2 regions of the Bacillus sp. BC08 genome follow, and region 1 is predicted to be linked to the other one. Evidence: predicted binding sites of a transcription regulator. Region 1 holds the regulator's gene; the other holds the start of a gene.

What was found. Region 1 encodes Rex, which represses fermentation and respiration genes when NADH is low (regulators of the CRP and FNR family bind a similar motif). Its sites were predicted from a motif close to TTGTGAAATATTTCACAA; they were not measured.
Region 2: a site for Rex is predicted at 14,106-14,123, ahead of ACXVYO_RS04940 (formate/nitrite transporter family protein). Genes of this name have one in related genera too.

Annotation. Positions count from the first base shown of each region.
Region 1 covers NZ_JBTGPA010000022.1:561-14,205, reverse strand. Annotated here, with positions in the region: gene ACXVYO_RS04845 (ATP-binding protein) at 1-292, opposite strand, end outside; gene ACXVYO_RS04840 (response regulator transcription factor) at 276-977, opposite strand; gene ACXVYO_RS04835 (NCS2 family permease) at 1,122-2,447, opposite strand; purine riboswitch at 2,577-2,678, opposite strand; gene guaA (glutamine-hydrolyzing GMP synthase) at 2,833-4,371, opposite strand; purine riboswitch at 4,537-4,638, opposite strand; gene groL (chaperonin GroEL) at 4,778-6,412, opposite strand; gene groES (co-chaperone GroES) at 6,451-6,735, opposite strand; gene ACXVYO_RS04815 (CPBP family intramembrane glutamic endopeptidase) at 7,137-7,886, shown strand; gene ACXVYO_RS04810 (YdiK family protein) at 7,883-8,077, shown strand; gene ACXVYO_RS04805 (redox-sensing transcriptional repressor Rex) at 8,104-8,733, opposite strand; gene ACXVYO_RS04800 (ABC-F family ATP-binding cassette domain-containing protein) at 8,921-10,855, shown strand; gene tsaD (tRNA (adenosine(37)-N6)-threonylcarbamoyltransferase complex transferase subunit TsaD) at 11,276-12,292, opposite strand; gene rimI (ribosomal protein S18-alanine N-acetyltransferase) at 12,292-12,735, opposite strand; gene tsaB (tRNA (adenosine(37)-N6)-threonylcarbamoyltransferase complex dimerization subunit type 1 TsaB) at 12,749-13,441, opposite strand; gene tsaE (tRNA (adenosine(37)-N6)-threonylcarbamoyltransferase complex ATPase subunit type 1 TsaE) at 13,422-13,645, opposite strand, start outside.
Region 2 covers NZ_JBTGPA010000023.1:5,118-24,124, forward strand. Annotated here, with positions in the region: gene ACXVYO_RS04875 (CAP domain-containing protein) at 1-430, opposite strand, end outside; gene ACXVYO_RS04880 ((Fe-S)-binding protein) at 896-2,224, opposite strand; gene glcD (glycolate oxidase subunit GlcD) at 2,221-3,633, opposite strand; gene ACXVYO_RS04890 (CdaR family transcriptional regulator) at 3,730-4,866, opposite strand; gene ACXVYO_RS04895 (YncE family protein) at 5,003-5,977, shown strand; gene ACXVYO_RS04900 (response regulator transcription factor) at 5,970-6,641, shown strand; gene ACXVYO_RS04905 (sensor histidine kinase) at 6,645-8,045, shown strand; gene ACXVYO_RS04910 (FadR/GntR family transcriptional regulator) at 8,256-8,945, shown strand; gene ACXVYO_RS04915 ((Fe-S)-binding protein) at 9,114-9,833, shown strand; gene ACXVYO_RS04920 (LutB/LldF family L-lactate oxidation iron-sulfur protein) at 9,850-11,271, shown strand; gene ACXVYO_RS04925 (LutC/YkgG family protein) at 11,271-11,981, shown strand; gene ACXVYO_RS04930 (prepilin peptidase) at 12,094-12,816, shown strand; gene ACXVYO_RS04935 (cyclic-phosphate processing receiver domain-containing protein) at 12,831-13,142, shown strand; gene ACXVYO_RS04940 (formate/nitrite transporter family protein) at 13,170-14,021, opposite strand; gene ACXVYO_RS04945 (TerC family protein) at 14,225-15,019, opposite strand; yybP-ykoY riboswitch at 15,110-15,275, opposite strand; gene ACXVYO_RS04950 (TrkH family potassium uptake protein) at 15,314-16,633, opposite strand; gene ACXVYO_RS04955 (alpha/beta-type small acid-soluble spore protein) at 16,748-16,933, opposite strand; gene ACXVYO_RS04960 (MaoC family dehydratase) at 17,081-17,524, opposite strand; gene phaP (polyhydroxyalkanoic acid inclusion protein PhaP) at 17,626-18,150, opposite strand; gene phaQ (poly-beta-hydroxybutyrate-responsive repressor) at 18,193-18,645, opposite strand; gene phaR (polyhydroxyalkanoic acid synthase subunit PhaR) at 18,844-19,007, shown strand, end outside.

The DNA.
Region 1 (13,645 bases):
CAATCATACTTGATATAGCTTCTAATTTATTTTCATGAACTGAACTATTTGCCACACTTTGAGCTTGTTGGTTAATTTGTTCCATACCAGTCCGATAATCGATCGTCGCCTCTCGATTCGCATTCTCAAAAAACGGCGCTGCTGCCTTTGCTGACAAAAGACCTAATAACGCACAAGCAGTGAACGCAGTAATAAGTTGAATCCGCACACTCCGTTTCACACTCTTCACTATCTTTCCAATTAATTCTCGAAATTTCCTAACATAAGTAAATGGATTAAATATCTTTTTCAATCTTATACCCCACTCCCCATACTGTTTTTATATATATCGGCTTCCTTGGATTCTCTTCAATCTTTTCACGCACTTTCCGAATATGAACCATTACCGTGTTATCCGACTGGAAAGATCTTTCGTTCCAAACCTTTTCATAAATTTGTTCCGCGCTAAAGACCATACCCGGATTACGAGCTAGTAATTCTAAAATTGAAAATTCCCTCGGGGTCAGTTTCACTTCGTCTCCATCCACAATGACTTTATGAGTTGAGATATTTATTTTCATCTCTCCAATTTCTAACTCGTCCTCATTTTGAATAGCAAAACCATTCATCTTCATATAACGACGTAACTGAGATTTAATTCTTGCGATTAACTCTAACGGGTTAAATGGTTTCGTTACGTAATCATCTGCACCTGTAGTTAATCCTAAAATTTTGTCCATATCTTGCGTTTTCGCAGAAAGCATAATAATCGGCATTTCTTTCGATTCTCTTACTTTCATACACATGTGAATACCATCTACTTTCGGCATCATAATATCTAATACGACTAGATGTACTTCATTTTCTTCTAGTAAACGTAATCCTTCTTCTCCGTCCCCCGCTTGCAACACTTTATATCCTTCATTCTTTAAATAGATTGTAATAAGATTTCTAATTTCTTTTTCATCATCTACGACAAGTATTGTTTCAGTTGCCACAATATCTCCCCCATCACTTTTTTAATCCCTAACTTCTATTATAGGAAAACTTCTGAAGAAAAACGCTCGGAAATCCTTAAGATTTTCTGAAGACGCAAAAAAGGCCTAGACTCCCCTTAAGTCTAGACCTTTCAAAAACCCCTTTTATTTACGAACGTAGATGAAATATAGTACGAATAAAACTCCCATAACATACATAATGGGATGAATCTCTTTACGACGACCACTTACTACCATCGTAATTGGATAGAAGATAAACCCGATTGCAATCCCTGTCGCAATACTATACGTAAGTGGCATTGAAATGATTGTAAAGAATGCTGGTACTGCAATCTCGAATTTCTTCCAATCAATTTCGCCTAAAGATGAAACCATTAAGATTCCTACAATAATTAAAGCTGGTGCCGTTACAGCTGGTGTTACAACACTTAATAACGGTGAGAAGAATAGTGCCAGCAAGAAGAATCCTGCTGTTACAACTGCTGTAAATCCAGAACGTCCACCAGCTGCTACCCCAGCAGAAGATTCAATGTAAGACGTTGTTGTTGATGTACCTAAGATGGCACCGATTACAGTTGCAATCGCATCTGCGAATAACGCTTTTCCTGCACGTGGTAATTTATTGTTCTTCATTAATCCAGCTTGATTCGCAACCGCTACAAGTGTACCTGCTGTATCAAAGAAATCAATGAAGAAGAACGTAATAATAACAATTACCATTTGAACAGTGAAAATATCTCCGAAGTGCGTTAACGCCACACCGAACGTAGGTTCCAGACTCGGTATTGCTCCCACTACAGCTTTCGGAGTATCAATTAATCCTGTCGCTACCCCTAAGATTGCTGTAAGAATCATACCGTAGAACACTGCACCATTAACTTTCTTAATCATAAAGATGATTGTCGTAACAACCCCGAAGATCGCTAGTAACGTTGTACCCTTTGTTAAATCCCCCAATCCAACAAGAACAGCATCATTTTTCACGATAATTCCGGCATTTTGGAATCCAAGGAAGGCAATGAACAATCCGATACCTGCCGCTACTGCAAACTTTAACTCTGTTGGAATTGCATTAATAATTTTTTCACGAATACCTGAAGCTGTAAGAATAATAAAGATAATACCTGACATTAACGTTCCAGCAATTGCTGTTTGCCACGGAATACCCATCGTTAACACTGCCGTATAAGCAAAGAACGCGTTAATTCCCATCCCCGGCGCCAAAGCAATCGGATACTTCGCGAAAATACCCATAATTAACGAACCAATCGCCGCTGCTAATGCTGTAGCAACGAATACTGCACCTGGATCCATTCCTGTACCTGCTGGTAACCCTTTAACATTTCCAAGTGACAGCGTAGCAGGATTGACAAATAGTACATAAGCCATAGATAAAAATGTCGTTAAACCTGCTATGAACTCTGTTTTGTAATTTGTGCCGAGTTCATCAAACTGAAAATAGCGTTTCATCTTACGTTTCCCCCGTTATATGATTACTCGCCGTAATCCCCCTAGCCCTCTTTTATCTATTTAAAAATAAAAAAGGCTTCCATTGCATATACATGGAAGCGTTCTATGAATAAAGATAAGATTCCCCTCACCTTTATAAAAACGCCTCGTAGTCAAGCCATTTACGGTAGCTAGGTAGAAACTTTCGGGCCATATCCCCGATATTATACGACGGCATAATATTCACTTTTTGTTTGAATTACATACTCATATTAACTCGGAGAAGCAGTTTTGTCAATTTAAAAACGAACATTTTTATAAACTTTTACAATTTCGTTCGTATTAACGGTAGAAATACAAAAGATCCATCTATGCATGTGCGATAGATGGATCTTTTATTATAATACTATTCCCACTCGATAGTTGCTGGTGGCTTACTCGTTACATCATACACGATACGGTTAACGTGTTTGACTTCGTTTACGATACGTACAGAGATCTTCTCTAATACGTCCCAAGGGATACGTGCCCAGTCAGCTGTCATACCGTCAATAGATGTTACTGCGCGGATACCTACTGTGTAATCGTAAGTACGCTCGTCACCCATAACACCTACGCTACGCATACCAGGAAGCGCAGTGAAGTATTGCCAAATTTCACGGTCTAAGCCCGCTTTAATAATTTCTTCACGTAAAATCGCATCAGATTCACGAACGATTTCTAATTTCTCTTCTGTGATTTCACCTAATACACGAATACCAAGACCAGGGCCTGGGAATGGTTGACGCCATACGATTTCATCAGGAATTCCTAGTTCCGATCCTAATACACGTACTTCATCTTTAAATAACGTGTTTAAAGGCTCGATTAATTTGAACTGCATGTCTTCTGGAAGCCCACCAACGTTATGGTGAGATTTAATTGTTTGTGCAGTTGCTGTACCACTCTCAACGATATCTGTATAAAGTGTACCTTGTGCTAGGAAGTCCATTCCTTGTAATTTAGAAGCTTCATCATCAAATACGTAAATGAATTCATTACCGATGATTTTACGTTTTTGCTCTGGATCTTCTACACCTTTTAACTTGTTCATGAAGCGTTCTTGTGCATCCACTTTAATAACGTTCATGTGGAAGCCTTCGCTGAATGTTTTCATAACGCCTTCTGCTTCACCTTTACGAAGTAAGCCGTGATCAACGAAAATACATGTTAATTGATCGCCGATTGCTTTATGAATTAACACTGCTACAACAGAAGAGTCTACACCGCCGCTAAGTGCGCATAGTACTTTTTTGTCTCCAACAGTTTCACGGATTTTCTCTAATTCTACTTCGATAAAGTTCTCCATGTTCCATCCTTCAGAACAACCACAAGCGCCGAATACGAAGTTTTTAATTAAATCGTTACCGTGCTCAGAGTGACGTACTTCTGGGTGGAATTGTACACCGTATAAGTTTTGCTCTTCATTGCTCATACCCGCAATCGGACAAGACTCACTTGTTGCATCTACTACGAATCCTTCAGGTAAACCAGTTACTAAGTCACCATGACTCATCCATACAACTTGCTCTTCTGGAAGGTTCGTATATAATTTTGATTCGTTCTCTACTTTAAGAACAGCTTTTCCGTACTCACGGTGGTTTGCACGTTCTACTTTACCACCGAAGTGTTGTGTCATAAGCTGCATACCGTAACAAATACCGAAGATCGGTAATCCTAGTTCAAAGATTTTTTCATCACAATGTAATGCGCCTTCACCATATACACTATTTGGTCCACCAGAGAAGATAATCCCTTTTGGATTCATTGCTTTAATTTCTTCTGCAGTAATTGTATGTGGATGAAGCTCACTGTATACACCGAACTCACGAATTCGACGTGCTATTAACTGATTGTACTGACTCCCAAAATCTAAAACGATAATTGTATCATGCTGCTTCTTCAAAATAATCACCCCAACGTTAGTTCTCGTATATAAATATTTTCACCAATTTAGCGAAAAGCATTACTAATATAATAAAAAAAGCCAGTCCTCCGCCTCTAGTCTCATAACAAAGAAAAGGCAGGGGTCTGGCTTTATAAAGAAAGATAGTCTTCCGCTCTTTATAAATATAAGACGCACTGCCTTCATAGTCAGGTTGTTTACGGTAACCCGGTAGAGACTCTCAAACCATATCATCGAGGATATATGAAGGATTGTTTTATATTATCTTCCTAGATTCTAACAATGAAGTATCGATATGGTCAAGAGAGAAAGCGACAAAATTCTACAGAAATTCATTTCCTTTTCTAAAAAACATAAAAAAACATCCATTTCTATATAGAAATGGATGTTTTTCGAGCAAACGGAATTACATCATTCCGCCCATACCGCCCATGCCCATGCCGCCCATGTCAGGCATTGCTGGTGCATTTGGTTCTGGTTTGTCAGCTACTACAGCTTCAGTTGTTAAGAACATAGCTGCAACAGATGCTGCGTTTTGAAGTGCAGAGCGAGTTACTTTAGCTGGATCTACGATACCAGTTTCAAGCATGTTAACCCACTCGCCAGTCGCTGCGTTGAAACCAACGCCTACTTTTTCGCCTTTTAGACGCTCTACAACTACAGATCCTTCTAGACCAGCGTTGATTGCGATTTGACGAACTGGCTCTTCTAGTGCGCGAAGTACGATGTTGATACCTGTTGCTTCGTCGCCTTCAGCTACGATAGAAGCTACTTTCGTGTATACGTTCATAAGTGAAGTACCACCACCTGCAACGATACCTTCTTCTACCGCTGCACGAGTTGAGTTAAGTGCATCTTCAATGCGAAGTTTTCGCTCTTTTAACTCAGTTTCAGTTGCTGCACCTACTTTAATTACTGCTACGCCACCTGCAAGTTTTGCAAGACGCTCTTGTAATTTTTCACGATCGAATTCAGAAGTTGTTTCTTCTAATTGCGCACGGATTTGGCCAATGCGAGCTTCGATTTGTTGTGTATTTCCGATACCTTCAACTACAGTTGTGTTTTCTTTCGTTACAACGATTTTACCTGCGCGTCCTAAAGATTCAACTGTAGCAGATTTTAAGTCACGACCTAATTCTTCAGTGATTACTTCGCCACCAGTTAAGATTGCGATATCTTCTAGCATTGCTTTACGACGGTCACCAAATCCAGGAGCCTTAACAGCTACTACATTGAATGTACCACGAAGTTTGTTCACTACTAATGTAGCTAAAGCTTCGCCTTCTACGTCTTCAGCGATGATAAGAAGTGGTTTACCTTGTTGTACCACTTGCTCTAATACTGGTAAGATTTCTTGGATGTTAGAAATCTTTTTGTCAGTAATTAAGATGTATGGGTTATCAAGAACTGCTTCCATTTTGTCAGAATCAGTAATCATGTAAGGAGATGCATATCCACGATCAAATTGCATACCTTCTACTACGTCTAATTCTGTTGTGAATCCTTTAGACTCTTCTAAAGTAATAACACCGTCGTTACCAACGCGCTCCATTGCTTCAGCGATTAATTGACCTACTTCTTCGTCAGCTGCAGAAATAGCAGCTACTTGTGCGATAGAAGATTTGCCTTCGATTGGTTTAGAAATCTCTTTTAATTCTGCAATTGCAGCAGTAACAGCTTTTTCGATACCTTTACGAAGACCCATTGGGTTCGCACCAGCTGTTACGTTTTTAAGACCTTCACGAATCATAGCTTGTGCTAATACAGTTGCAGTTGTTGTTCCATCACCAGCTACATCATTTGTTTTGCTAGCAACTTCTGCTACTAATTTCGCACCCATGTTTTCGAATGCATCTTCTAATTCGATTTCTTTTGCGATTGTTACACCGTCATTTGTAATAAGTGGTGAACCGAATTTTTTCTCAAGTACAACGTTACGACCTTTTGGTCCAAGCGTTACTTTTACTGCGTTTGCAAGAGTGTCGACACCGCGAAGCATCGAACGACGTGCTTCTTCACTAAATTTAATATCTTTTGCCATAATAATTGACCCCCTTGAATTTTTTAAGATTTATATAATTAACCGATAACTGCTAAAATGTCACTTTCACGTAAAATCAAGTAGTCAGTACCTTCGTATTTTACTTCAGTACCTGCATATTTTGAGAAGATGATAAGATCACCTGCTGCTACCTCTAAAGCAACACGCTCACCATTTTCAAGCACTCGACCAGTACCTACTGCAATAACTTTACCCTCTTGTGGTTTTTCTTTTGCAGTGTCTGGTAATACAATACCACTTGCTGTTTTTTCTTCTGCTTGAACAAGCTCAATTACAACGCGATCACCTAATGGTTTTAGCATGAACAACAACCTCCTCATTTTGTTATGTAAATTTTCTTTATTAGCACTCAAGTCACCCGAGTGCTAACACACTTATAATAATAAATAATCTCAATTTCTTTTGCAAGTAAAAAAATCATAATTTTTTCGCAAATTAAGCTATACACTTTTCTATATAGAGTCTCTCTTCTTCTACCTTTACTATATGAATCGTTGTTTCCACTACTCGTATGTTACAATATGAAAGGACACCCTAAGTTGTTTTCGCTATACACACAACTTTCTCCTGTCTTCTATTATAATTTCAAATACGGATTTACGAAAAAAACATAATTTACGCGAGGTTTATATCGTAGGTAGCATATTTACATGTTATCCTACCTTATCTCATACACTAGAGTTAGAAAGGATGGTTAAACCATTTGAAAAAACAATATTGGTGGGTTATCGTTACATACATTTTAATGCAGTTATCATCCATTGCTGGATTACCACTTCTCCTGAAAACTGGACTTTATGATAACAGGGGCTTTACTAGAGAAGAGAAGTTCCAACTCATAACTGGACACTGGGCAATCATTAGCTTCTTTATTGCATTATGTATCGTACTTTGGTTACTTAGAACAGATATTCGCGACAGACGTTTAGATACAACGCGTTCTTCTATTCCAGCTACGATTGGTTGGATTTTTATCGGCTTCTTTTTAGCATTTTTCTCGCAAAGTATTGCCGGCATGATAGAAATGCGTTTATTAGGAATTAAACCTGGATCAGAAAATACAGCGAGACTTATGGATATCGCTAGAACGACACCTTGGTTCCTTATCGTCATCTCTATAATAGGACCTATCTTGGAAGAAATCGTATTTAGAAAAATTTTATTTGGTACACTTTATAAGAAGTTTAACTTCTTTATTGCTGCTATCATTAGTTCTCTCGTATTCGCAGCAATTCATTTTGATTTCACTCACTTATTGGTATACACTTCTATGGGGCTCGTATTCGCCTTTTTATATGTAAAAACGAAGCGTATTATCGTCCCTATCGCAGCTCATGTTGCTATGAATACATTAGTTGCAGTTGCTCAAGTTTTAATGAGCAATGAACAAATTCAAGAAATGATTAAAGAAGCTGAAAAAATGCAAGGCTTTATCGGAGGATTTTTAGTATGAGAAACTCACCATTGTTCATGGCTGCATTGTACTTCCTTCTAGGGTGTATCTTTACACGCTTCGCCATTACGAACGTAACAGATACCATCTGGAATATGTGGACAATACTATTTGCAGTTATGGCAACAATTGATTTTAATTTGGCACTTCGCCTTATCTTAGTTAAATTCACAAAGAAAAAACAACAATAAAACGCAGAGGTCGCTTCCTCTGCGTTTTATTGTGGATAATTCTTCAAAAAGTAAACAAGTGTTTGTAACTCTACCGCTAAATCAATATGATGAATCCTTATATTGTCTGACACATTTAAGCGTGCTGGTGTGAAATTTAAAATACCATGCACGTTCGTTTCTGCCAATCTATCTGCTACAGGTTGCGCTACTGTAGCGGGTACTGTTAATATTGCCACTTGTATATCAGTTGATAAACGTTCTTCTAATTCATCTAAATGATATACAGGAATGCCCCCGATTTCTGTTCCGACTTTCTCTTCACTAACGTCAAACGCCATTTCAATTTTTGTATTATTGTTTTTCGTGAAATTATAATGTAAGAAAGCGGTCCCTAAATTACCTACTCCAATAAGTGCTACACGTGTTATATCATCTTGGTCGAGTGTTTCACGGAAAAATGATAATAAATAATTTACGTTATATCCATAACCTTTTTTCCCTAACGCTCCAAAATATGAGAAATCTCTTCGAATTGTTGCGGAATCAACTTTTACCGCCTCGCTCAATTCGGCTGATGAAACACGTTGCTTACCAGAAAGAGATAAGTTTTGGATAAATCGATAGTATAGAGGCAATCGTTTGGCAGTGGCCTGTGGAATTTTTTGCTGATCCATATAACCTCTCCTCTCTTCCTATCTTTATTCATATACTTGAATCAAATACAGAAGTTTAGCACTCATGAATTTCCCTGTATAATAAAGAGAAGAAGTATTCTCTCTTTATTTTAAACTATACACTATTTTTAGTATGATTGAGAAATATAAACATGGCAAAGTTAAGAAATTATTTGAGGTGAAAACATTGATTTTATTACAAGTAAACGCGCTTTCGAAATTATACGGTGCAGAAACAATTCTTGCAAACATAAAATTGGAAGTTCAAACGAAAGATCGTATCGCATTAGTCGGGCGAAATGGAGCCGGAAAATCTACGTTATTAAAAATAATAGCCGGTGAGCTATCTCATGATGGTGGCGAAATTATAAAACCAAAAGATGTCTCAATCGGATACTTAGCTCAAAATACCGGTTTAGAAACATCTTTAACAATTTGGGATGAAATGTTAACCGTCTTTACACACTTACAGCAAATGGAGACAAAACTTCGAAGGCTAGAGCAAGAGATGGGAAAAGAAGAAAACTTTTCAAACGAGGCTACATACGAAAGATTATTAGCTGATTATGACCAATTACAATTAGATTATAAAGATCAAGGTGGCTATCAGTACGAAGCAGATATCCGCTCGATTTTAAGTGGTCTTGGCTTCCCAGTTGAAACGCACCAGACGACGATTTCTACATTAAGCGGTGGACAAAAGACACGATTAGCTCTCGGTAAATTATTATTAACGAAACCAGACCTACTTATTTTGGACGAGCCTACAAACCATTTAGACATCGAAACATTAACATGGCTTGAACAATATTTACAAGGCTATCCCGGCGCAATACTAATCGTTTCCCATGACCGTTATTTCTTAGACAAACTCGTTACACAAGTATATGAAATTTCGAATAAAGAAAGCAGACGATTTGTTGGTAACTACAGTAAATATTTAGATTTAAAATCAGCACTATACGAGCAAGAAATGAAACGTTATGAAAAACAACAAGATGAAATTGCTAAGCTTGAGGACTTTGTGCAAAAAAATATAGCTCGTGCATCTACGACTAAACGTGCCCAAAGCCGTCGTAAACAATTAGACCGAATGGAATTATTAACAAGACCATTAGGTGATTCTAAGTCAGCTTCCTTCCACTTCGATATCGAAAAACAAAGTGGAAATGATGTTTTACAAGTAAAGGATGCAACTATCGGCTATGATGAGGATCCGATTATTGAACATGTAACGATGCGCTTAACTCGCGGGGATAGCGTTGCTTTAGTTGGTCCAAATGGAATCGGGAAATCCACATTATTAAAATCACTTGTAAATAAATTACCACTATTACATGGTGATGTTTCTTTCGGATCCAACGTCTCGGTTGGTTATTATGATCAAGAACAAGCTAACTTAACATCGTCTAAGCGAGTTTTAAATGAGTTATGGGATGAATATCCATTGCAGCCTGAAAAAGAAATTCGCACGATATTAGGTAACTTCTTATTCACAGGTGATGATGTACTAAAGCCAGTATCTTCTCTTAGTGGTGGACAAAAAGCTCGATTAGCTCTTGCAAAACTTATGATGCAAAAATCGAATTTATTAATTCTTGATGAACCTACGAACCATCTTGATTTAAATAGTAAAGAGATTTTGGAGAATGCTTTAATTGATTATCCAGGCACCCTTCTATTTGTCTCACATGACCGCTACTTTATTAATCGTGTAACGACGACCGTTGTTGAGTTATCAACAGAAGGTGCACAGGAATATTTAGGTGACTACGATTACTACGTTGAAAAGAAAAATGAGATGATTGAACGCGCAGCATTTGAACAACAAGAACAGCAAGAAAGCCAAGCACCTGCTCAAAAAACTGTAGCCCAAGAAAAATTAAATTATCTCGAAGAAAAAGAGCGTAAACAATTAGAACGTCAACGCACTCGAAAAATTGAGGAGCTAGAACAAAACATTGTAGAATTGGAAGAAGAAATTGCTACGTTAGAAGATCAACTTTGCTTACCAGAAATATATGCAGATTATGAAAAAGCTAGTGAAATTACAACGAAAAAGCAAACACTACAAGAGCAACTTGATGCATGTATGGCAGAATGGGAAGCATTACATTTATAAGAGTATGAATAAGAAGGATGTCTCATAAGTCGGGATTTTTGACTATGCGACATCCTTTTTGTCTTCTAGTTAGGATGAACGTCATATTGTATAAACAATTCGACACGACATATCGATTTACCGACAAAGTTTGACATTGTTAATAACTCCTATCATAAGAGCGTATTTCAAAATGTTTTTTAAAGATATCTTCTTGTTATTTATTTCCCGAAAAAGAATACACGTAAAGGTCAGACTTCATCTGATTTATCCACAAGTTTATACACATATCCACCTTTGTAAAATAAACGCCAAAATAACTTTTCCACATTATCCACAATCAACAAAAAAGTTATCAACATTTTATATACACAGTAAAACCCACATTATCAACAGATAACATGGGTTTTATCCACAAGCTGTGGTTAATTTTGTGTATAACTATGCTTCAATATCTAATCCTGGATTTGCATTTAAAGCTAATGTAGCACGTTTTCCTTGTTCATATGCAATTGTACCTGCCGCCGCAATCATTGCTGCATTATCTGTGCATAAAGATAGCGGAGGAATAAGTAGCTCAATATTTTCTTTTTTTGCAAATTCATCTTCTAAACGTGCACGAAGTCCTTTATTAGCAGCTACTCCACCAGCTAGAAGTAGTTGCTTTACGTTATACGCTTCTGCTGCACGGGATGCTTTCGTTACAAGCACATCTATTACACTCTCTTGGAAACTTGCTGCTAAATCTTCCGGTGCAATTTCTATCCCGCGTTGTTTTGCGTTATGCACAGTGTTGATAACTGCTGATTTCAATCCACTAAAACTGAAATCATACGAATCAGGTTCTAGCCATGCACGAGGCAAATCGATTGTTGGTTCTCCTTCATGTGCAAGGCGATCAATATGAGGACCACCTGGATATGGCATAGATAACGTACGAGCTACTTTATCATACGCCTCTCCAGCTGCATCATCTCTTGTTTCACCAATCACTTCGAATGAACCATGTTCTTTCATATAAACAAGCTCTGTATGCCCACCAGATACAACAAGTGATAGTAGTGGAAATTGAACTTCTTTTACTAAACGATTCGCATAAATATGACCAGCGATATGATGAACACCAACTAGAGGAATATCATGCGCAAAAGCTACTGCTTTCGCTGCATTTACCCCTATTAAAAGCGCTCCTACTAAACCAGGTCCTTCTGTTACAGCAATTGCATCAATATCATCAAATGTAATATTTGCTTCTTTTAAAGCTTCTTCTAACACAACTGTAATTTCTTCTACATGATGACGGGATGCAATCTCGGGTACAACTCCGCCAAAACGTTTATGACTTTCAATTTGTGATGCAACGACATTCGCAATAATTTCCGTTCCATTTTTAACAACTGCTACTGCTGTTTCATCACAACTTGTTTCAATACCAAGTATAATCGTATTTTTTCCCATTATATATTCACCCACATTACGAGACCATCTTCCTGATTGTCTGCATAGTATCGTTTACGAATTCCACCATTTTGAAATCCGTATTTTCTGTATAACTGTTTTGCTACTTCATTTGATACACGTACTTCAAGTGTCATCGTTTTTACCCCTAAATCTTTCGCTTCGGAAATAACTTCTTTCAATAAAGCATCCCCTAGCTTTTGACCTCTGTATTCTGGCAAAATAGCTATATTTGTTATATGTGATTCATCAATAATTATCCACAATCCACAATACCCAATTACACGACCATCTTTTTCTAGCACAACATAATGTGCATGTTCATTCGTCGTTAACTCACGGTGAAAGGCATCTGCAGTCCAAGGAGTTGAAAAAGACGCTTCTTCAATAGCTACAATTTGAGCGATATCATCGAGTTCCATCTTTCTAAATATCATATCCATCTTCTGCAAACCCCTACTTGTTTTGACTTTCTAACCACTTTGTTTCGGCTTCAGCTAAACGAAGGTAACTAGGAACAAATGAATGTACATCTTGTTCTTCTTTTTGCAATCCTAAGAACGCTAACTCACTTGGTCTTGGGTTATTTTTAGTGAAAGGAGCAAATACAGCTTGATCGCCTAAATGTTCTATTATTGTTTCTTTGTGCAGTTTAACATCGTTACCAATAAATAAAACTTGCTTGCCTTTATCTTTTAACATTTGCAACCAGTCTACAATAAGGATGATTCGGTCTTCTTCTATAGAAGTTACATTCTCTCCTTCATATGTATATAACCCAGTATAAATTTGTCCACGTCTTCCATCGAATAAAGGACAGATTAATCCATCAAAATTAGCTCCGTTTGCAGCTACTACTTCTAAACTTGATACACCTACAATCGGTATTTGAAGTGACCAAGCTAATGTTTTTGCAGCTGTCACACCTATGCGAACACCTGTATATGATCCAGGTCCAGCAGCTACAACGATTTTAGTTAATTCTTTTGGTTTTACACCGCATTCTTTTAACAGTTGTTCTACAGCTGGCATAAGACGTACAGAATGGTTTTTTGTTAAGTTTGTAATGATTTCCCCAATTACGTTTCCTTCCTCAATAAGGGATACACCCATTACATAATTTGAAGTATCAATTGCTAGTACTTTCATCTTGTAATAGCTCCTCACATAATCTAATATATCGATCTCCAATTGGCTCGAGTACAATTTTTCTTGTGTCATCTCCAGCATGGAATAAACTAATTTGTAACTTCTCATTTGGTAAAAATGCTTCTATTAAATGAGCCCATTCTACTACGGTAATTCCTTCACCATAGAAATACTCATCAAAACCTAAGTCCTCTTCACTTTCTG
Region 2 (19,007 bases), on a different contig from region 1:
GCTTTTGCTCAGCAGGTTTTTGTTCAGCAGGCTTTTGAGTATTGTTGTTTTCAGCTGGTTTTTGAGCTTCTGGTTTTTGAACTTCTTCAGCAGGCTTTTGCTCAACTGGTTTTTGCTCAGCAGGCTTTTGAGTTTCTGGCTTAGCTGTTGGTTGCTCAGTTACAACATTTTCAGTAGGTTGTTGACCAGGAATAATGCAATTTGGTTGGAAGTTTCCTTGTTGCCATTGTGCGAATGACTCAACGCCCATAGATTGTAAGAATGCTTGTAATTCTTGTTGGCTCATTTGCTTCATCATCACTTTTGAATGCTGAATATTTTGAACCTTTATGTTAGATGGTTGTACTGTTGCAGCTTGTGCATCTAGAGAAGATACTCCTAAAGTAAGAGCCGTTGCAGCAGCTACAGATAATAAAACACGTTTTTTCATGATGTGTGTCCCCCTATATAAAGTTTTAATTTGTTTTCACACGATTTGTTTTTGACAGCCTGTCTGACTGACAAATTCATCGTAGCATAGATTTTGTGAGAAAAAAGATGGAAAAAAATTCATAGACTTAAAATTTACCTAATTTATCCTAAGAGGGGAAAGGAGGAAAAATAAGAGAAACATAGAGTATAAAAGGAATTTTCAGCATTTATATACTTGGTTTTAAGAGGGGTGTTTTGGATAAAGTTACCTAAATAGAAAATGAAGAATCCTATTGTATCAATGGTTTGAGAGGTTTTTTGAGGAATATACTGGATTGATTTTTACAAAACTGTAATGTTTCTGTTGTTCTTTTTTATAATAAAGTAACATATTTTTAATGTTGTAGAGGACAAAAAAGCGGCTATCTCTTTACGTAGACGAAGGAGATAGCCGTTTTCTTATTATTACGTATGTTACGAGTTATTACGAGTTGGTTTCAATTGCTTCTAATAATAAATCTACAATGTGAATTCCTCTCATTTTATGAGAAAGACCTTCTCGCTCAATGCCTAATTTCATTTGTAATAAACAACCTGGATTTGCAGTAACAATGGTTGCTGCTTCTGTTTCATGCACACGATCCATTTTATAATCTAGAAATTCCATAGATAACTCTGAATGAACAATATTGTAAATACCAGCAGAACCACAGCAGCGATCCGCATCTTTCATTTCACGGTATGTTGCGCCTTGAATTGCTTCTAGTAACATACGAGGTTCTGAAGATGTTCGCATAACATTGCGTAAATGACAAGAGTCTTGATACGTAATAATTTGCGGCGTGAGTCGTAAGTCATTCCGTTTATGGAAATCTAGTTCTACTAGAATAGCAGTAATATCTTTAATTTTAGAAACAAACTGCTTCGCACGTTCAGCCCACTGTGGATCGTCTTTTAAAAGATAATCGTAGTCTACGAGGTAAGCTCCGCAACCACCAGCATTCGTAATGATATAGTCGATGTTTAAATCTTCGAAGGCTTTTATATTACGTTTCGCTAATTCTTTTGCTCCACTTTTTTCACCAGCATGTCCATGTAATGCCCCGCAGCAACTTTGTGTTTTCGGAATAACGATATCGCAACCAGCTAACTGAAGAAGTTTCATCGTTGCATTATTTGTTTCTAAAAACATCGTATCCATTAAACAGCCCGTGAAGAATGCAACTTGTTTCTTTTTTGTACTTTCAGCAGGTAAAAATGCAGGACGATCTTTCATTTCTTTCATTTTTGGAACTTTTGGTAAAACAAGATCCATCGTTGCAAGTGTTTCAGGGAATAACTTCATAATTCCTGTTTTATGTGTTAGCGTTTGTAAACCGGAACGTTGGTAAAATCCGATTAACCCTGTTAATGTTCTCATTCGATTTTGATGCGGGAATAGTCCTTCAAAAACGACTTTACGCACAGCTTTCACTGGCACCGAGAATTTTTTGTTTTGATTTATAATATCACGAGTTTCTTCTAATAAATGTCCATAATTCACACCTGATGGACAAACAGGTTCACAAGCGCGGCAGCCGAGGCAAACATTTAATGTGTTTTCAACATCTTCATCTGGCTCAATTAAACCGTCAACGACTGCTTTCATTAATGCAATACGTCCTCGTGGTGAATGTGATTCTTTATACCCAGATTGAATATAAGTAGGACAAGTAGGTAAACAGAAACCGCATCGCATACAGTTTAGTAGTTCATCTTCACTTAATCTTTCTTTAAATTCTTTTTGAATGTTTTCTTTATTTAATGTTGTCATCGTTCAACCACCACTCTTTTGCGAGTGTCTTTCGCGAACATCTTGCCAGGATTCATAATGTTATTTGGATCGAAGGCTTGTTTAATTCCTTGCATGGCAGCAATACCTTCTTTACCTAATTTCATTTCTAAATAAGGAGCTTTCATCGCACCAACACCATGTTCACCAGTAATTGTGCCACCAAGTTCAATTGCTTTCGCAAATATTTCAGCAAAAGCTTGTTCAGCTCGGTGCATTTCTTCTTCATTACGAGCATCTGTCATACAAGTTGGGTGTAGGTTGCCATCGCCAGCATGCCCAAAAGTACAAATAGGAATATTATATTTCTTTGCAATGGTATTAATCGCTTCAACCATTGGAGCGATTTGTGAACGTGGTACTGTTGCATCTTCTAGTATTGTAGTAGGTTTTAATCTTGCAAGTGCTGATAGTGCGCTACGGCGAGCTGTTCGAAGCGCATCTGCTTCTGCTTCATCTTTTGCAACGCGAACATCAACTGCATTCATAGAGCGGCAAACGTTAGCCATTTTTTCAATATCTCGATTGACAACTTCAGGTGGACCATCTTGTTCAATTAATAAAATTGCTTTTACGTCAGTTGGTAAACCGATTTGAGCAAACTCTTCTACTACTTCAATTGTCGGTTGGTCTAAAAACTCAAGTGTCGCTGGAATGATTTTATTTGCAATAATAGAAGAAACAGCACGAGCAGCTTCATTAATATCTTCATAGAGCGCAAGCATCGTTTTCTTCGTTTCAGGCATAGGAACAAGTTTTAATATCGCTTCTGTTACGACGCCAAGTGTTCCTTCAGAACCGATAAATAACCGAGTTAAATCGTAACCAGCTACATCTTTTGCTAATTTACCGCCAGTGCGAATAATATCCCCATTTGGTAAGACAAGTTCAAGACCCATCACATAATCACGTGTTACGCCATATTTTAAGCCGCGTAAGCCACCGGAGTTTTCATTAATGTTACCGCCGATTGTAGAAATTTTCATCGAACTTGGATCTGGTGGATAAAATAAACCTTTTTCTTCTACCGCTTTAATAATATCAAGCGTAATCACACCAGCTTGTACTGTGATTGTTAAATTCTCTTCATCAATTTCTAAAATGTTATTCATATGACGGAAGATAAGGACGATACCGCCTTCAAGTGGACATGTTCCTGCGCAAAGGTTTGTTCCAGAGCCACGAACATATACAGGAATGTTGTGAGTGTTACATACTTTTAACACTTCCGCTACTTCATTTGTATTACGAGGAGCAATGACTGCATCAGGTATTGCTTGGAAGTTTGGAGTGGCATCATAACTATACGTTAAACGCCCCATATTGGATGTATCTACATTATCTTCGCCAACAATGGATACGAATGAATGAATAATTTGCTTTTCTAACATTGGAAATCCCCCTCAAACTGTTAACGTATTTAGTCATTATAAAAAACGTTGTCACAGTGCTTTCATTATAATGATAAAAAAGTTGGGGGATTCTTTCTATGTATGATCATCTAAAGATTGATCTATTTTATCGTTCTTTTTTGTGTGATTATCTAATAAGAGGAGCGAGAAGTATAAAATATGTAAGTCTTTGAATTGTTTCGGGTCAAGTCCTGTATGCTCCTCAACCTTTTTAAGTCTGTAATGCAATGTGTTAATGTGTATATGTAATTGTTCAGCTGTTTGTTTATAGGATTGGTTATAATCGATAAATAAGCGTAAAGTGTGCATAAGCTCAGGAGATGATAGTAAGTTTTCGATTGTGCGCTTTAGAAACTGTTCCCGCGTTTCTGCAGAAATATCTTGTAAGCACATTTCTAAACGTAAATCGTCATTAAATACAATTTGCTTCGTTTCAAGTGATACGGAAAGAGCTTGCAATGCTTGTTCGTACGATAAGTTCATATTGCTTGGCGTAACGGACTGTCCAATCCCGATATATAAAGGAATAGAAAACGAATTTTCACAGTCTTGTTTTAATCGTGTTAAAAATTGATACGTTTGTTCTTTGGAGTTCGTGGCTGTAAATAAAATGAATCGATCATTTCCCCAGCGAACAAATAGATGCTCCTTTGTTAATAGATTGCGTACGTGTTGCCAAATCTTACGCTGAAGCATCGTGTCATTTTGATCGATAGAGAACAAAATAAGTTGTTTCTTCTTATATAAATCAATACCAAGTGTTTTTGCGCGATCGAGAAAGCTTGGAGACCAATCTGTATTTTGAAGCCAATCAAAGACAAATGCTTCATAAGAACGGTGTTCAAGTTCTAGTTGTTCTAAAAAGTAGTTTTCATGAATGAGTAGCTCGGTCATTTTACGTAATATTTCTCCGTATTGTGAAATATTTTCAGGTTCGCCTGTAATTCCAATGACACCGATTACTTCGTCATGAAATAGTAAGGGGAGGTTCATACCCGCTTTTACGCCTTGCAAACGTCGTTCATCTTCTTTTGTAATAATGACAGTTTTCTTTTGTTTTGCACAGCGGAGTGCGCCCTCATGAAATTGACCGATTCTTTCTACATTTGTACTTGCGATAATAACACCTTGTATATTAATGATAATAATGTTTTCTTTAATTAGTCTTCGTACTTCTCGTACAATTTTATTCGCTAAATCAGGAAAAAGCATAATTTGCACACCTCAAATTCTATTTGTTGTACATTATATATGTAAATGAAGTAAGAAAGGAAAATTTCACACTTTCCACACATTTATTTGTTATTTTACAATTATAACGAAATCATCAGAAGATGGAGGGAATCTTTTGAGAAAGTATGTTTTTCTTCTCTGTTTTTTATTTCTATTAGTAGGGTGTCAAGGAAGTACATATACACCGATTGCTAAAGATAAAAGTGTTATGATAACAACGAATATAAAAGAAGGTAGTATCAGTTTTGTTGATAAACAAACTAAAAAGTTAATTACGACATGGGAACTTAATGAACCAATGGCGGGAGTTGCACTACTTCCAAACGGCGAGGACATACTTGTATATGGCAAGCAGTTAGAGTACATGTATGTATATTCACTAGCAGAAGGAAGGCAAGTGGACAAGTATAAAACTGGAAAAGGCATTGTAAATGTGATTGTATCCGAAGATAAAAAGCAATTATTTGCTGCCGATCAAACTGCTCAAAAGGTAAGGTTCTTTACGATAAAAGGGAAAGAGACAGGGAGTGTGTCAACTGGAAAAGGACCAATAACGATGGTAGAGTACCATAACCAGTTATCTGTATTAAACTTTTATGATACGAAGCTAACGACCATTGATACAAAGAAAAAAGAAGTGATACAATCCTTTATGATTCCCCCAGCATCAACGGGAGCGACAATTAGTCCAGATGGGAAAGAAATATGGATTGGCGGACATGGTGATGGAAATCAAGTCAATGAAAAAGTATTAGTGTATTCATTGCAGAGCGGGGAAATGGTACGTTCTTTACATGCTCCGTTTATGCCTGTGAATATAACGAAGGATAATAAGTATGTATATGCATTAAGCCACGGTTCGAATACGCTTAGACAGTTTGATGTTAGCACGTATAAAGAGGTAGCTTCTGTAGAAGTAGGATCGAACCCATTTGCATTTTTGAAGAGCGGAGCAGAAGGATACGTAGCAAGCTATGATAGTGATGAAGTGTGTGTCATGGATATGAAGAATTTGAAAATAAAACAAACGATTAAAGTCGGAAAAGGGCCGTTTCAACTCATAGAGAGGGAAGGGAAGGACAATGAGTAAATATAGGGTGCTAGTTGTAGATGATGAAAGTGATATGAGGCAGCTCGTTGGAATGTACTTAGATAATTTCGGATACGAGTGGGGAGAAGCTGAAAATGGAAAAGAGGCGCTAAAAAAATTAGAGACGGATCATTATGATTTCGTTGTATTAGATATTATGATGCCAGAGATGGATGGACTTTCAGTTTGTAAAGAAATTAGAAAAACATCGGATGTACCAATTATATTTTTAACAGCAAAAGGTGAAGAGTGGAATAGGGTGAACGGCTTACGTATGGGAGCAGATGATTATATTGTAAAGCCATTTAGTCCTGGAGAACTAATTGCTCGTATGGAAGCTGTGCTAAGACGTTATACAAAGCAAGAGCAACAAGAGGAGATTCAGTTTGGACCGATCCTTATTAATGAAAAAAGTAGGAAGATCGAGGCTGATGGTGAGCCGATTTCTCTTACAGTAAAAGAGTTTGATTTACTCTATTTTCTTTGCCAACATACGGGACAAGTATTTAGCCGGGAACAATTACTGGAAAAGGTATGGGGATATGATTATGCCGGAAGTACAAGAACAGTAGATACGCACGTGAAAACGATGCGTTTGAAGCTTGGAGAAAGTGGAAACTACATTCAAACGGTTTGGGGTGTAGGCTATAAATTTGAGGTGTAACGTATGTTTACGATGGTACAGAAGCTTTGGCTGACAGTAGTATGTGCAGTATTTGTAACAGTTTCCTTTCTTTATTTTGTATCTTTATACTCGTATGAAAAACTATACGTTGATAATTTAAAAGATTCATTAGTAATGGAAGGGAAGCGTCTTGCAGCGCAATATGATAAGCGTGAAGGAATAGCAACTTTTGAAGAGAAAGTAAGAGCATTTGATCAAATATCTAGTTCAGACGTTCTTTTCGTATCTAATCCGCGAGATTTAAGCGCATGTTTACCTTTTGATGTGCATCATCATTCTCTTATAAGTGAAGGGGACAGGCAATCATTATTAGATGGAAAAACTGTGACAAAGATAGGATATGAGGAACATTTTGACCGTAATATTATGGGGGTTGTCATCCCTGTTTTAGAAAATAAAAAATTAGTTGGCATTGTATATTCTTATATTCCTTTAAAAAGTATAAAAGACTTAATATATGATATGGGCCTTATTTTAGCACCGTTAGCACTTGCTATGACTTTACTGACAATATGGATTGGTAGAAAAATTATTATTGCTATTACGAGACCGCTTTCGCAAATGGAACGAGTTGCCAATCATTTGGCTACGGGAGATTTCTCAGAACGGATTACAATTTCTTCCGAAGATGAAATTGGACGATTAGGAAAAGCATTTAATAAAATGGCAAATTCTTTAGAGACAGAAGACGTAAAGCGAAAGGAATTTTTAGCTAACGTTTCGCATGAACTAAGAACACCGCTTAGTTATATAAAAGGATATAGTGAGGCTATTTTAGATGGTGTAGCGAAGGGACCGCAGCAGGAAAAAGTAACACAACTCATTCATAAAGAAGCGGGGCGTATGCAGCGTCTCGTTCATGATTTATTAGATTTAGCACAATTAGAAGGTGAACATTTTCCGCTAAAGAAACAACCTATCGTTTTTTCACAACTCATTGAAGATGTGTTAGATACGTATGAGATTAAGTTTATAGAAAAGAAAATTCGTATTTCAACAAATTTAAATCCAGAAATCATTGTAATGATTGATGAGGATCGTATGCAACAAGTGCTTCATAACGTGTTAGATAATGCGATACGGTATACAAATCAAAACGGGGATATTATGATAACGCTCAGGCAGATAGATGATTACTGTGAATTGAACATAAAAGATACAGGAATCGGTATTGAAACAGAGCATTTAGAAAATCTTGGCGAACGTTTTTACCGCGTTGATAAAGCGAGAAGTCGTCAACATGGTGGAACAGGTTTGGGTCTTGCTATTGTAAGACAAATTGTTCATATACATGATGGACAGTGGCGAATTGAAAGTGAAAAAGGGAATGGAACGACGGTTAGTATTAAATTGAAAATACAAGTTGAAGAAAGCATATTCTAACTTGAAGGATATGCTTTTCTTCATGAATATATATAAATTAATATCAAATAAATATTAAAGATTTGACGATTTTATGAACAAAACATTTGTACTTCTTACCAATTCGTTCTAAAATAGTTATGATGCAAAGTTCTTATAAATCGTTTCAATTGTTGTTTGGAAGATACTGAGGTGATTTAACTGGAGTACAAATCTATTAAACCGAAAAAAATTTATGAAGAAGTATCTGAAGCTATTTTAACAATGATTAAAAATGGTACGTTAAAACCTGGTGACAAACTACTTCCTGTACATCAATTAGCTGAGCAGTTTCAAGTTGGTAGATCTGCTGTTCGTGAAGCGTTAAGTGCGCTAAGAGCAATGGGCTTAATTGAGATGAAACAAGGAGAAGGTACATATGTGAAGAATTTCGATTCTTCTTCATTAACAAAATCATTAAACAATAAATTATTAATGAAGAAAGAAGATATTTTGAACTTATTAGAAGTACGAAAGGTGCTTGAAGTGGGGGCAGTTCGAGCAGCTGCGGCAAAGCGTACGGAAGATAATTTGCAAAATATGAAGCATTGGTTAGATGAAATGGCAAAGAGCATTGGAGATGAAAAGGCTGGTGAAAAAGCAGATTTTCAGTTCCATATGGGAATTGCGGAGTCTTCGCATAACAACATTTTGCTCGAACTCATGAATCATGTTTCAGAGATGATTGCTGAAACGATTGGTGAATCGAGACGCATTATTTTATATGGTGAACAAACAACATCAGAACGACTTATAGAAGAGCATCAAGTTATATATGATGCAGTGTTAAAGCAAGATGTAGAATTAGCGCAGCAAGCAATGCTAGATCATTTAACAAATGTAGAACATATTGTCACAGGTAAAAACGATATAAATTCGTAATTTAATCTTTTAAAAATCAAATTTTTTGATAAAATAGAGAGAGATTAAGTAAGCGTTTTCTTTAGAAGAGGGAGAGGATAGGCCATGGTTGAGCCTACTTCTTCTTTTCTTAGTCATCTGATGACCATATGTTTGTTGGTGGAGTTGTAAAAAGGGGGAGTAATAATTATGAAAGTTACTTTATTTGTTACTTGTTTAGTCGATATGTTTGAAACAAATGTCGGCAAAGCAACAGTTGAAGTGTTGGAGCGTTTAGGTTGTGAAATTGAATTTCCAGAAGCACAAGTTTGTTGCGGTCAGCCTGCTTATAATAGCGGCCATGTAGAAGCAGCAAAAGAAGCGATGAAACATATGATTGAAACTTTTGAAGATGCAGAATATATCGTTACGCCATCTGGTTCTTGTGCGACAATGTTTCATGAGTATCCGCATGTTTTTAAAGATGATCCGAAGTGGGCTAAACGTGCACAAAAGATTGCTGATAAAACATATGAATTTACACAATTTATTGTAGATGTTTTAAAAGTGACAGATGTTGGTGCAAGTTTACCAGGGATCGCTACTATTCATAAATCTTGTCATATGACACGCCTGCTTGGAGTAAAAGAAGCGCCAGGAATTTTATTATCAAACGTCAAAGGATTAACTGTGAGAGAACTGCCAAACGCGCAAAATTGTTGTGGGTTTGGGGGAACGTTTTCAGTGAAGATGACTCCAATTTCTGAGCAAATGGTAGATGAAAAGGTAGATAGTGCAATGGAAACAGGTGCTGATTATTTAATCGGTGCAGATTGTGGGTGTTTGTTAAACATTGGCGGACGTATTGAGCGTTTAGGAAAAGAAATAAAAGTAATGCATATTGCTGAGGTACTAAATAGTCGCTCATGAAGGGGGAACATAAGCTATGTCTATGAAAATCAGTGAGAAAAAATTTAATGATCGCGTTGGCGATGGAATTCAAGATTCGTTCATGCGCGGAGCAGTATCTTCTGCACAAACGCGCTTATATACGAATCGCTTAAAAGCAGCAGACGAATTAGGAAACTGGGAAGAGTGGCGTGAACTAGGAGAACAAATTCGCCAACATACGTTAGAAAATCTTGATTATTACTTAATGCAATTAAGTGATAATGTATCCAAAAGAGGCGGACACGTGTACTTTGCGAAAACGAAAGAGGATGCAGCAAAGTATATTCAAGACGTTGCAAAAAAGAAACAAGCGAAGAAAGTTGTAAAATCAAAATCAATGGTAACTGAAGAAATTAGTATGAATCATGCCCTTGAGGAGATTGGCTGTGAAGTGTTAGAAAGTGACTTAGGAGAGTATATCTTGCAAGTAGATAACGATCCACCTTCACATATTATTGCGCCTGCACTTCATAAAAATAGAGCACAAATTCGTGATGTATTTAAAGAAAAACTTGGTTATGAAAATTCTGATGATCCATACGAAATGACAAAGTTTGTTCGTAAACAACTTCGTGAGAAATTTATGGATGCAGAAATTGGTGTGACAGGTTGTAACTTCGCCGTTGCAAATACTGGCTCTCTTTGTTTAGTAACGAACGAAGGTAATGCCGATCTTGTTATGTCGATTCCGAAAACTCAAATTGCAGTAATGGGTATGGAACGTATGGTTCCGACAATGGAAGAATTAGATGTTTTAGTTGGTTTACTATGTCGTAGTGCAGTAGGGCAAAAATTAACAAGTTATGTAACTGTAGCGGGACCAATTCAAGAAGAGGAAGTAGATGGACCTGAAGAATTTCACTTAGTTGTTGTTGATAATGGCCGTTCTCAAATTCTTGGATCGGAATTCCGATCAGTATTGCAATGTATTCGTTGTGCCGCTTGTGTTAACGTATGTCCCGTATATCGTCACGTTGGTGGACATTCATATGGCTCTATATACTCAGGACCAATTGGTGCGGTATTAACTCCACTTTTAGGCGGATATGACGATTACAAAGAGCTTCCTTATGCATCTAGTTTATGCGGAGCATGTACAGAAGCTTGTCCAGTAAAAATACCATTGCATGATTTATTATTAAAACATCGTCAAGTAATCGTTGAGCAAGAAGGACGTGCTCCACTTGCAGAAAAATTAGCAATGAAAATGTTTAGTATGGGTGCTTCTTCAGCTGCTTTATATAAAATGGGATCAAAAATGGCACCTGCAGCAATGAGTCCATTTACATCTGGTAACCGTGTATCAAAAGGTGTTGGGCCACTTAAAAACTGGACAGATATACGTGAATTCCCGGCTCCAAGTAAAGAACGATTCCGTGATTGGTATAAAGATCATAAGAAAGGCGGGGACAAATAATGACAGGATTAATTCAAAACCGTGAGTCCTTTCTAGATAATATTGCAAAAGAACTTGGACGTGAGCGGAAAACGGAAGGCGTAAAGCGTCCAGCATGGAAAAGTAATGTGAATGTAGAAACGCTAAAAGATTATTCACAAGAAGAATTGTTAGAAGTATTTAAAAATCAATGTACAAACATTCATACAACTGTAGTGGAAACGACAAACGACCGTTTACGTGAAGATATTCAAAAAGTAATCGTGGAAAACGGCGGGGGACCTATTATGTTATCGGCAGATGAACGTTTTGATTCTTATGGATTGACTTCTTTATTTAAAGAAGAGCTTCCAATGCAAAATGTTGAAGTGAATGTATGGGATCCCGAGAAAAAAGAAGAGAATATGCGTATCGCAGAAAGAGCGAATATTGGAATCGCATTTAGTGATTATACTTTAGCTGAATCTGGTACGATTGTTGTACAAAGTCATAAAGGTCAAGGTCGTTCTTTACACTTTTTACCGACTGTCTACTTTGCTATTATTCCACGTGAAACACTTGTGCCTCGTATTACACAAGCAGTTCAGGATATGAACACACGTGTAGAAAATGGCGAGGCAGTGGCATCTTGTATTAACTTTATTACAGGGCCTAGTAACTCGGCAGATATTGAAATGAATCTTGTTGTCGGAGTACATGGACCATTAAAAGCAGTATATTTCATCGTATAAAAGAGGGGAAAGCAGGCCAGAAAATGGCCTGCTTTTTTAATAGAATAGAGATAATATGAAGTAGAATTTCTCTCCTTTTTTTGCTATGTTCTTCTGGAAAGGAGAGGAAGGGATGTTCACTTATTTATATGCATTGTTAGTGGGGATGGTGTTTGGTTCTTTTTTTATGGTAATTGCGATGAGAGTTCCGCTAGGTGAGTCTATCATTACCCCGCGTTCACATTGTCATTATTGTAAGTATGTGCTCAAGCCAAAAGAATTGATCCCAATCATTTCATTTTGTATACAGAGGGGACGTTGTGCGAATTGTAAGAGGACGATTTCAGTTTTGTACGTAGTATTTGAATTTGTAACCGGAATGATATTTCTTCTTACTGTATATATGATTGGGATGAAACGAGAGCTTATCATCATTTTATCACTATTTTCATTACTTCTTATTATTTCAGTTACAGATTACATATATATGTTAATCCCAAATCGTATTTTAGCTTGGTTTGCCTGTTTACTCATTTTAGAATGTATTTTTGTACCGTTAGTCACTTGGACAGATAGTATAGTTGGTAGTGGCGTTATATTCATTTTGTTATATTGCATGCAAAAGATATATCCAGAAGGGCTTGGTGGAGGGGATATAAAATTACTTTCGCTGCTTGGATTTATAGCGGGGCTGAAAGGGATTTTTATGATTTTATTTTTAGCATCTTGCTTTAGTCTTTGTTTCTTTGGAGCTGGTATAGTATTAAAACGTATGAAAATGAGGAGCAAAATTCCGTTTGGTCCTTTTATTAGCCTTGGGGCAATATGTTACATGCTGGTTACGTATACAAAATAAAGAGGGGATAGGACATGAATGTATATATGGATGATCAAAGAAGTTGTCCGTACGGATACGTTTTAGCAACTACAGTAGAATCTGCCTTACAAATTGTGAGGGATAATGAAGTGAATATTATTTCCCTCGACTATAATATGGGATGGCGACAAAAAAGTGGGTTAGATTTTGTAGAAGTTTTCTGCGAAGAAGGTTTATATGTTAATGAAATTCACTTGCATACAAATGATGTTATCGGTATGCATCAGATGAGGAAGAGAATAGAGAGAGGGAAAGAGCAAGAAGAGATTGAAGCTAGTATGACTGTGAAATATGTAGGGAGCTAAAAACTCCAAAGTTTTTCTTTGGAGTTTTTAATGTTTCATATGCGCTTGCAACGGAATGATTTCTTCTTGTTGAGCTGCTACTAATTCAGTTTCTTCTTGTTTCACGTCAGGTACTTTCTTTGTTAAGTAATGGTAAACCATACCGACAAATACAGACCCGCCAATAATGTTACCGATTGTAACTGGAATTAAGTTATGAATAGCACCTGCAAAAGAAATTGTCTCCGGATGCGGTGAAACTAAAGATAAAGCAAACAGTGATAAGTTTGCAATGCTATGCTCGTAACCAGATAAGAAGAATGTGAAAACGAGTAGCATCATCATCATAATTTTTGCTGTATCACCTTTCACTTGAGAAGGTAAGAAACACGCAAGACATACAAGCCAGTTACATAAAATTGCTTTAAAGAATAATTGCATTGTAGGTGTATTCATTTTTCCTTCTACTACTTTATTCATGAGATGACCGTGATCAATTGCTTCGAAAATGCCAGTTGCATAAAATAGTAAGGCAAAGAATAAAGCTCCAGCTAAATTCCCTGCATAACAAGCGACCCAGTTACGAAGTGTATCAGAAATCGTTGTTTCTTTTCTTAAAGTTGCTACAGTGAAGTACATTGTGTTTCCAGTAAACAATTCAGCGCCGCCATATATAATAAGTACGAGGGCAATTCCGAAAAACATAGAAGCAGCTAAATAAGTTGCTGGTGAATCTGCAATGTGAAAGAAATTACCTAATTTAAAACATAGTACAATAATAAAACCGATATAAATCCCCGCAAGTGCGGCACGAATGAAATATTGCATCGGGTTTGTATCTAGCATTTGTTTTTTGCTCTTAGCCAGTTTGACAACATAATCTAATCCTTGTTCTAGCATGAGTAATACGCTCCTTTAATACATCATCTATAAATACTCCTTATATGAATAAAGTACATGGATTCGGTCGTAGTTTCAATAAGTTTGTGCAATGTTTCACAAAAAGGACATACATGAATTAAGAAAACGTTTACAAAAGGTAGTATAATATAAATTTTTCTGGACATTGAGAAGGAGGAATGAAAAAAGAAAAAGCGCTGTGATTACAGCGCTTTTTCGTCTAAATTCTTTTCTACTTTTACTTCTACTTCTTTCGAGAAGAACCAACCACAAACTGCGATTCCAACTAATACAATCCAGAATGTAAGCTTCCATAGCGTAGACTCTGGGAATGAATGCGGAATTACATTTAATGCAGGGTGTGCTAATGTATAGACTGCTAGTTTCACACCAACCCAACCTACAATTAAGAATGCTGCAGTTTCAAGTCCTGGTTTACGTTTTAAGATTTGTACGAAAGCAGTTGCTGCAAATCGCATAATGATTAATCCGATAAGTCCACCCACAAAGATAACAACGAATTGCCCTGTATCAAGACTACCAATTGTACCTAATCCTGTTTTCGGTAAAGTCATTGCTAATGCAACGGCAGCTAAAATTGAATCAACTGCGAAGGCAATATCAGCAACCTCAACTTTAAATACAGTCCACCAAAAGTTCTCTTGTTTTTTCTTTGCTTCTTTTTCTTCTGTTTCTTCATCCGTATTCTTTTTAACATACGTTTTAAATAAGTGATTACCAGCGATAAACATAAGGTAAATGGCACCGATTGCTTGCACTTGCCATACGTCGACTAGGAACGAAATCATAAATAATGATCCGAAACGGAAAACAAATGCCCCCGCTAATCCGTAAAATAGTGCTTTCTTTCGTTTTTCTTCTGGTAAATGTTTTACCATAATTGCAAGAACAAGAGCGTTATCAGCCGCTAAAATCCCCTCTAGTGCAATTAGGATGAGTAATACCCAACCATACTCCAATAATAATGATACATCCATGTACATTCTCCTCTCATTTCTATAAGTACTAAATAAGTGAAGAATTTCCCCACTATTTAGTTTCCCCATACTCCTGCCTATTAACTTTGGAAGAATTTGGTAATGAATACAAAAAAGACCTCTGCCGTTAATAGGCAAAGGTCTTGCTAGACATATGTAATGAAAATGCCAACAAAGCCGGAAGAACTAAGTTCTACGTAATGACGACTTTGTTTCCAAGAAATATTCTTGGACGCTACTCCCCTTTGGAGATATGCTATTGTACCCTCATTATATGGATAATTTATACGGTTGTCAACCTGTTAAAATATCTTCATTCGGATATTTTATTTTTCGGTTCTTTTTACGTGCAAATGAAAAAGCCAATGTTAAAGGTCCCATCTTCCCGAAAAACATCATAAAGATAATAATAGCTTTTCCAATCATAGTTAAGTGTGGTGTGAAATTCATACTGAGTCCGACAGTCCCAAATGCTGAAAATACTTCGAAAGCACTCATCAATAGGGGAACTCGCTCAGTAATACTTAAAATTAAAATAGCAAAAAAGATAAATGAAATGGAAATAATAGTGATGGTCAATGATTTGACAATGAGAGTATCTTTAATAGATTTTTTAAACACGACAATATCATCTTGTTCTTGTAAAAATTTAAATACCCCAAAAAACATGATTAAAAAGGTTGTTAACTTAATTCCACCACCGGTTGAAGCACTACCAGCGCCAATAAACATAAGGAGCATCATTAATAGTAGGGAAGGCTTTGATAATGCAGAAATATCAACTGTATTAAACCCGGCAGTACGAGTTGAAACTGCCTGAAAATAAGCTGCCATTCCTTCTTCAAATGGGGTAAATCCTCTCATAGAAAAAGAATTGTGGAACTCGAATATAAAAATAAGAATAGTCGCAATAATATTGACGATTAGGGTAGATGAGAGCATAAGTTTTGAGTGTAATGTAAGGTTTTTAAAATTTTTCTTTCTTTTTATATCTATAATTACTGTAAAACCAATCCCACCTAAAATAATGAGGGAAGAAATAACGAGATTGACAAGAATGCTGTGAGAATGGGACATTAAATTATCGCTCCACACAGAAAAACCAGCATTGTTAAAAGCAGAGATTGAATGAAAAAAGCTATAATAGATCCCTTTAGCAATACCGTATTTTGGTATCCATTCAAAAGAAAGAATCAAAGTAGCGATACATTCGACTGTAAAAGAGAATAAAAATAATGCTTTGGCAAGACGAATGACGCCACCAATATTCGTTTGATTTAACGCTTGTTGCAGTAAAATTCGGTTTTGAAGACCAATTTTTCTGCCGAGCATAATCGCAATTAATACGGCAAAGCTCATAATGCCAAGTCCGCCCACTTGTATAAGCGTTAAAATGACACATTGGCCAAATAAGGTAAATACTTTCCCCGTATCCACAACACCAAGTCCTGTAACCGTACAAGCAGAAACGGTTGTAAATAAAGCATCGAGCCATGAAATAGACGTGGTTGTAGCAATTGGTAGCTTTAATAAGCATGTACCGATAATTGATAACATAATAAAAGACAAAGTAAGAACACGGGGAGGACTCATGCGAATGTTAATCCGTTTCATATCACATATCGTTCCTTTCAGTTTGCTCTTACTAGTATGTGAAAAAGTGCGATTAGGTATGTTAAAAATAGAAAGAGGCAGAGAATATCTGCCTCTAAGCCATATGTTATAGTATTATCCACGTAATTGTTGTTGAGCTAAAGCAACAAGTCGTTTCGTTACTTCACCGCCAACTGAACCGTTAGAACGAGATGCTGTATTAGAACCTAAGCTAACACCGAATTCTTGTGCAATTTCATATTTAAATTGTTCAAGCGCTTGTTCTGCACCTGGAACTAGTAATTTGTTTGTTTTTACCATGTTGATACACATCCTTATGAGTAGTCCAGTTCAGCTAAGTACTTATCTGAACTGGTAACATTATTTTATGTGGAAACGACGTACTCATACGCGGAAGTAATCGGTGTGATTAGAAGTTATTGGATAGAAAAAAGAGTAGCAAATTTGCTACTCTTTTTTCAGTATTGTCGCTGTACCTTCCACGACAATATCACCTGATTGATTATATATGTTTGTTTGCAACGTAATGATTTTTTTATCGTCACGTTTTTTGATGACTTCTGCCACAACGCGAAGTGTATCGCCAATTTTGACAGGAGCACGGAATGAAACGTTTTGAGACAAATAAATCGTGTTTTTGCCAGGGAGTTTCGTTCCAAGAATCGTCGAAATGAAACTGGAAACGAGCATGCCATGAGCAATACGTTCTTTAAACATTGTCGTTTTTGCAAAAGAATCTAAAATATGAATAGGGTTCACATCTCCAGTTAATTTTGCAAAATTGATAACGTCCTCATCCGTAATCGTTTTTGTAAGGGATGCTTGATCACCGACTTGAATCTCATCATAACGAAGCTCCGGAACAGTTTGTGCTTCTTGAAATGGATTCATTTGGGCCTCCTTCTTTTCCATATCGAAAAATGCCAGCCATCTTGATGTAGTAGGAGGAAGAAAGAGTTTTGTTTGTGCTGCAGTTAGCTCCCACATTTTTCTTACTTGATGGAAGTAAATAAATTTTTTGAGTTTTCCTCGAACTGCTTTGCGAGTTCTAGTTGTTTGGACTTGAACTCTCCCAAAAAAACTTCTAACTGTTTTTGAACCTCTTCACGTTGCACTTGTTGTTGTTCAATAAATTGTTTTGTTGTTTCTTCAAATTGACCGCTAGTTTGAGTAATAATAGACAAAGATGTTTTCGTAGGAGAAACAGTAAGTTGGTGCATTTGAGTAGAAAGTTCATTCCATTTCCCTTGCCACTCGTTAATTTGATCATTTAAGGAGTTTCCAGTTAATTGCTTCACGTAATCAGTATATTGGTTATTGAACTGAGCAGTGAATTGTTGTAGTTCTTTTTCTAGTTCATCTACTCCTGATGTTAATTTATGCAAAGCGTCTTGTTGTTGTTTTAAAGTTTCTAAAGTAAGTTGCTCCAATTGTTTCCCAGCTGAAGAGAAGAGGGAAAGAGATTGAGACCAGTTTTTCCAAAATGCATCGACTAATTCGTATGGCTTAGTTTCCATTGTTTGACCTCCAAATGTTTTTTTGCATATTGTGAACGCAGATTACTCTGCTGTACCACCAGGTGAAGATGAAGAATCCTTTTCATCCTTTTCTGGAGAAGTAGAAAATGGAAAGAATGCATTGGTGTATAACGTAAAAAACGTCCGCAACATATTTTGATAATGTTCAAAAGAAGTCGCACATGTTGTTAAATATTGCTCTCCATATTCTGTTAAAGAATAAATTCGTTTCGCTGGCCCGCCTTCGCTTGTATCCCAAGTAGAAGAAATAAGGTTTTCTTTTTCTAACTTGCGCAATGTTCTATACACATTACCTTGGTCAACAGAAGAAAAGCCGATGTCCATTAGCATTTGAATGAGTTTGTAACCATGAAGACTCCAGTCTTTTAGACAGAGAAGTAAGAAAGGAACTAAGAAGTTTTTTGGCATGGAGTTTGGTTGTTTCGCTTGGTTTTTTTCCAAACTTTCTGGGTGTTCTGGTTCATTATGTAGCATGATTGTGCATCACCTCATGAATCAGTTAGATGGAATTTTTTGCTTATAAGTGCAATTTACACCTATCTGTTTTTAATGTCAACACATTTATTGGAAAATAAAGAAAAATAAAATATGGACTTGAAGTTTTATTCAGAATATTAGAAAATAGTGAATAGGTTGAATTGTTTCAAAAACAAAAAAGGGAGTGTAGTCGAAGTGATTGATCAAAAATTCGATCCATTGCAAGCATGGAAAAATGCTTATGAACAAACCGAAACATTTTGGGGAAAAGCGCTCAATGAAACAATTAAAACAGAAGAATATTCTGCTTGGATGGGCAGCGTTCTAGACTTGAATTTGTTTTATCAAAAAGCGTTAAA